2 regions of the Virgibacillus sp. L01 genome follow, and region 1 is predicted to be linked to the other one. Evidence: riboswitches for the same ligand, from Rfam matches in the RefSeq annotation. Region 1 holds a riboswitch; the other holds the start of a gene.

Region 1 (3,143 bases):
GATTGATTTTATCCTTCCCTCGACCTGGAATATCTACGTACGTGTCACGCGGAATACTCAGCATTTTCATTGCATTTGTTTGTGGGTTTAGTGACATCAATATCATGGTATCTGAACGTCCCTTGTCATCTTCCCGTTCGTCAACTCCAAGCAAAAGAATATTAATGGTGTTATTTTCACTAAATATGGAGTCGAGTTCTTTTTGACGGTCTGGATTTTCATCCCGTGCTAGTGGTTCATGCATAACTTCAACGGTATCGCCGACTTTATCGTAAATATAGAATAGGTAAATGCCAATTATTAATACAAAACCAAGTATAATCCCTACCACCCAATAGGGCCATTTGCGTTTCTTTTTCTCATTTCGTTTTTCAATTCTCGAATCCACAATTTATTCTCCTCTGTCGTTCCAGAAATAATCAATTATAAGATAAATTATATCGAAACTAGTCATTTTAGTCTATTATTCTTTTAGAATTGGTAAAACTGTATTGATAGCATTAATCCCGGGATGGGCAAATCTGTACATGTTAAGATATGAGTAATTAGAAAAAAATCAGCCCAACATAGTAGTAGACGTATTTATGGGGTCAGATGTTTCATGATTTTGCTAAGATCTTGTCGTAAGTTTTGTTGCTCTTAATCGTCGCAGTTAAAATAAACTGCGACGTCACATGGAAAAATAGCTGAGTGCTATGACACCGCTTCGGAAATACACTACGCTTTCCGCGGGCAACGCTTCAGCTTCCTCGGAAGCAAAAAACGCTTCCTGCGGGATCTTCAGCTGTTGCTGTTCCCGCAGGATTCTTCGTGAATTTCCTCCGCTGGGTGTTGTTCACTTTATTCTGTAAACTAATCAATGCTTATTGTGACAGTGATTCTTAGCCATAGGGAACACTCCAGCCTATAATCAAGAAATCTCTATCAGTGTTAGGCTTCTGATTAAATGCGTAGTTATAGTCCATGAGTTCGTGGAGTTATTCTAAGCTGCGGAAAAATGCGAGACTCCTATGGAAACGGAACAGTCTGAAGACCCCGCAACGAGCGCTTTTTGCTCGTGAGGAGGCTGAAGCGTTCCCCATGGAAAGCGAGTATTTTTCCGCAGCGTTGGGTTAGCACTCATCTTATAAAGGATGGAAGGAAATCACGGTAAAGTTGTGTCACAATTTATATCAACTGCGTATAAATCTCATTGCTTGGAAATAGCAACAATCCTTAAGAATACAGCCTTGTGCAATTACGTAAGAGATGAGCCCTGTGGATTTTTCCCATAAAAAATACGTATATCGATTGTATGTCTTTATTAAAAAGGTTTTCAGTAGTAAAAATGAACCAAATGACCTATATCGTCAAAATATTTTTTGAAAATTACAAAACTAGTTTGATTCTGACAAAACAAGACACCCAATAACCCCCATAAATATAGTATAGTAGTCTTATAAAGCGACGATAGTTCCTCAGAAAATAGCAAACTTATTGAAAAATGGGGGCGCAAAGTCACGGGTCTAAAGCTTCATTGCTATGGCGGCCGGACTACCTGGGAATTTAAATGGGGGACGATAGGGATGATAAGTGTAAAAAAGAACAAAGGGATAGATTATGAATGGCTGGAACTGATGAAAGAGGCAAAAACTATCGGGTTAACTTTGGAAGAAGTCAGGTTGTTTTTGATAAACAATGAAGAATAAATCCTTTATAACTACATATACGTAACGAAGTCTTCCATCATTAAGGCTTGGTGAATACCATACCAGGTTTACTATGCAGGACTTAATTAAATATGAATAAATAATTAAAAAAGTCTTGTGCTTTATATAGAACTATACACCTTTTTATGTTATAATTTTTTTGAAAGAAGGTGTATTACTTGATCGGTGAAAAAATAAAGCAACTACGTCAAGAAAAAAAGATGTCGATTTCGGAACTCGCAGATAAAGCTGGTGTAGCCAAATCCTATTTAAGCTCTATTGAACGAAGCCTTCAAACTAATCCATCGATCCAGTTTATTGAAAAAATTAGTTCAGTACTGGGAGTCCCAGTAAATGAGTTGATATTAGAAGATAAATGGAAAGAGACAGAGGCACAATTAGATGGCGAGTGGTTGAAAATTGTTCAGGAAGCTATGGATTCGGGTGTCTCAAAAGACCAATTTAAAGAGTACCTTGAATTTACGAAGTGGCGAAAAGAACAGGATAAGTAAGTGCTGACCGTAAAGCTGATGGCTTGCGGTTTTTTATTTTGTAATAAACAATACATATCATATTTTTTAATGTAACAAATGGATTGTTTAATCGTTTAAATATATAGAAGGGGGTGGGAGTTGATTGAAAAAATCCATATTCACAGATTTATTTGAGGCGTATCAACTTCCACTGTACCGCTACTTATTGCAGATGAGCCGAGATAAACAGGCTTCTGAATAACTGTTGCAGGAGACATTCTATCGGGCGAAGATTTCGTTAGAGGTGAAAAATATGGCACAGGCAAAAGCATGGCTTTTTAAGGTAGCTCGTAACCTTTTCATCGATTGGACCAGAAAGTCGAAGTCAGAACAGCGAATGGTGGAACGAATTCAATTGGAACGTACCGTCACTAACAGTATCGGAAATCCTGAAGAGCAGTTAGAGAAGAAACAGGAACAGATTGAAGAAGTCCTTAGCCTATTGCCTGAACGAATGCGTACCATTCTTTACATACGTGAAATTCAAGGTTTTACATATCTGGAAGTGGCGACCGCTATGAATTTATCAGTTAGCCAGGTGAAAACAACGCTGTTTCGTGCAAGGAAAAAGTTCTGGTATTATGATCAGCTGCTGAAAGGAGAATATTCAGATGAAAGATGATAATGTCTTAGATGATTGGGAAGAGAAGGACCAAGCTAATTTAGATAAAAAGAGCGCGAGAAAAATGGTATGGCGTACTAGATTGTCAATCGGATTTACTGTAATCAGGACACTTTTGCTAATTTTTCTTATTTATATTGCTTATATGATTCCTGTGAGCATTTATTATGATATGTCAGGCAAACAAGGAGAATTTGACAGAATCGTAACAACACTTGTTGAAACAAGGTATCCCGGGGTGGAAGTGAATCACATGTTTAGTAATCATGCTGAAATTAATTCTTTCCTAACGCAGTCCAC
Region 2 (3,143 bases), 250 kb from region 1:
AAGTAGTCATTCCTGCTGAACTATTACCAGAAGGAAGCAGTGAAAATACGTATTTCAACATGGAAAAAATAAATGATGAGTACCAAATTGTTTCGATTGATGAAGCAACCACGCAAAAGGAAGCTGAAAAATCATCTGATTTAATGGCTAAGTTACGTGCCAAAAACAAGGGGAGTAAGTTTAAGAAGAAATAAATTTTTAAAAGCCGAAATCCATTTAGGTGGGATTTCGGCTTTTAGTTTATTGATCAATAACCGAAGTGGCAAGCACCACACTACAATTCCCCGGCAATATCATAATTAGGCAATATCAGTACTTCTACTCGTCTATTTTTTGCCCGGTTTTGATCATTAGTATTAGGTAACATAGGTTTATGTTCACCAAATCCTTTTGCACTGAATGTTTTGGGGTCAAGCTTTTCATTCTCTAAAATCAGGCGCATAAAGTTAACTGCTCGCATGACACTTAAATCCCAATTCGATGAAAACTCACTAGTGCGAATTGGCCTGTCATCTGTATGACCACTGACTATTATTTGGTGTGGTGGGTCCGTGTATAGAAAGGTTGATATAGCACTTGCAATTTCCCTGCCTTCTCCTCTCACCACAGCGCTTCCTGAATCAAATGTTACATCATTGATGATCGTTATTAATAACCCTTCACCATTTAGATTGGTCCCTAACTTTTCGGATAGATTATTTTCGTTTATATATTTATTTATTCTTTGCTGGAGCATTTCCAATTTTTTTAACTCTTGTTCACTATTACTTAATTTTTCCTCTTCCTCAGGTTTTTCAGTCTCCTCTTCATCTTCTTCCACATCTTGAGGCATCTCTATTGTACTATTACTTTCTTCAAGTATCCCTTCCCCACCTGAAAACTCACTATTAAACACGCGCGAGAGCTCTTCATATTTTTTTGCATCTAACTCACTCATCGAAAACAGCACTATGAATAAGGCTAAAAGCAGAGTTAATAAATCCGCATAAGGAAGTAGCCAGGATTCACTCATATGAAGTTCATCATTCTTCTTCTTTCTGCGCATTTGATCCCTCCTGAGCTAATTTCGACAATTCTCTTGGCGATAAATAGGAACTTAGTTTATCTCGAATCAGCTGTGGAGATTCACCATTTGTGATGGATAATACACCTTCAATCATGATTTGTTTCATTAGTACCTCTTTTTTTGATTTCTCTTTAAGTTTGTTTGCGAAAGGGTGCCACAATACATAACCAGAAAATATACCAAACAGTGTTGCTATAAAAGCTGAAGAAATAGCATGTCCTAAAGCCTCCATGTCATTCAGGTCACCTAAAGCAGCAATTAGACCAACAACAGCTCCTAACACACCAAGAGTCGGAGCATATGTCCCAGCTTGCGAAAAGACTGAAACTCCTTTTTGATGTCTGTCTTCCATAGCATCAACTTTTTCTAACATAAGCTCTCTAATAAACTCAGTTGATTGCCCATCAACAGCCAACTGGATGCCTGATGATAAAAAGCTATCATCCAGTTGATCTATTTTAGCTTCAAGTGTCAGTATTCCTTCTTTTCTGGTAAGCTCTGCCCATTCAGTAAATGTATCAACCGTTTGTTTTATATCATTCTGTTTATCTTCCCTAAAAAGGATGACAAAAAGGCTCGGTACTCTTTTAATCGTTTCCATTGGAAAAGCAATACAAACAGACGCAATTGTTCCAAAAAATATAATAATAAACGCGGCGGGATTAATTAACGCTGCTGGACTAACACCTTTTAGTGTCATGCCCACCCCTAAAGCTAAAAACCCGATAATAATACCAATAATTGATGTCTTATCCATCGATATGTACCTCCTTGAAGATAGGGGAGAAACTTGATGTTCCCTACTTTTCCTATAATAAAAAATAGCCTACCAAAAGTGATAGACTTAATTAGTTTAACTACTAATCTTTTCATCCTTTTTTCGGTAACCCGGCAATCATAGTCATAAGACCTTAGACCCGTGGCTCTGCGTCCTTACCTTTCAATAAGTTTGCCATTCTCGTAGGTTATTTAATTTTTAATGTAATCTTATTAGAAGTTTCATACTAACTATATCGTTCAAAAATCCGGAAAGTTGAATACGTAGAGGAAAGAAAAAATATTTTGAAAATGTGGGTCTGCATGTGAGGATTATTTGACTAAGGGCTTAGTCGGTGTTGCTAAGTGAATCCTCATTCCGTTATTTGCCTCAAATAACGACTTTTGGCACCGGTTTCGGATCCTCATTCCGCTATTTGCCCTTTTCACCATCATTTCCCTTTCTTTTAAGACTATTAGCGGAACGAGGATTCACTTCAATCACTTTTGAGCAGTTTTTCTAGCATTTAGCGGAACGAGGATCCGCCATAATTACTTACATGGAATTTATCGGATCCTTATTCCGTTATCGCCAAGCTTTAATATAGATAAGCCTTAGTTGTACTTATGCAGTAAGAAAGTATTTATACTTTCTTACTGCATAATAAAAACACAATCCACCTCAGTAGTAGATTGTGTTTACGATGGAGCATATCGGGCTCGAACCGATGACCTCTTCGCTGCCAGCGAAGCGCTCTCCCAGCTGAGCTAATGCCCCAGTTGGACAGTCTTTATTATAGCATTTTTTTGACTGTTTTCAAGGGTGTAAAATGAAATAAGGGCTATACTTGGAATCAGTGGATTGTATATCAGCCTAATAGTAGGTTTTACTGTATCAGTAGATTGTAGAGAACTATTCTTTTTATTCAATTCCGCTATGCCCCCACAATATAAAAAAAGCCCGGAAAACCCTCCAGGCTCTTCATTGTAAACTTAACTTATAATTCCACACCCTCAGGCAAATGTAAATCATGTTCCTCAACACTGGTGATCTCGTTATTTTCATCTACAAATACCACTTTAGGCTTTAAATCTTCTATTTCCTCATCGGTCATGAGTCCTTGGCTCAAAATAATAACCAGGTCATCTGGAGAAAACAAGTTTGCAGGCGGACCGTTGAGGCAAATGCGGTTTGAACCCTCTGGAGCTGGAATGGCATAGGTCTTCCATCTTGCCGCATTTCGTATGTTTGCAATCTGCACCATTTCATAAGGCTTAATATTTGCTTCCTTCATTAACTTGCAATCAATCGTTATACTTC

Evidence for each region. A riboswitch is a leader RNA that binds a small molecule or an ion and turns the genes downstream of it on or off. The one in region 1 is predicted to bind cyclic di-GMP.
Region 2: another riboswitch for cyclic di-GMP. It lies ahead of motA (flagellar motor stator protein MotA); the one in region 1 lies ahead of sinI (DNA-binding anti-repressor SinI).

What each region holds. Positions count from the first base shown of each region.
Region 1 covers NZ_JBQQCP010000001.1:153,667-156,809, reverse strand. Annotated here, with positions in the region: gene ACTWQM_RS00745 (LCP family glycopolymer transferase) at 1-388, opposite strand, end outside; cyclic di-GMP riboswitch class I at 1,457-1,541, shown strand; gene sinI (DNA-binding anti-repressor SinI) at 1,566-1,688, shown strand; gene ACTWQM_RS00735 (helix-turn-helix domain-containing protein) at 1,868-2,200, shown strand; gene ACTWQM_RS00730 (sigma-70 family RNA polymerase sigma factor) at 2,427-2,843, shown strand; gene ACTWQM_RS00725 (anti sigma factor C-terminal domain-containing protein) at 2,833-3,143, shown strand, end outside.
Region 2 covers NZ_JBQQCP010000001.1:399,858-403,000, forward strand. Annotated here, with positions in the region: gene ACTWQM_RS01840 (DUF3006 domain-containing protein) at 1-194, shown strand, start outside; gene motB (flagellar motor protein MotB) at 275-1,045, opposite strand; gene motA (flagellar motor stator protein MotA) at 1,023-1,823, opposite strand; cyclic di-GMP riboswitch class I at 1,946-2,030, opposite strand; tRNA gene ACTWQM_RS01855 (tRNA-Ala) at 2,528-2,600, opposite strand; gene panD (aspartate 1-decarboxylase) at 2,821-3,143, opposite strand, start outside.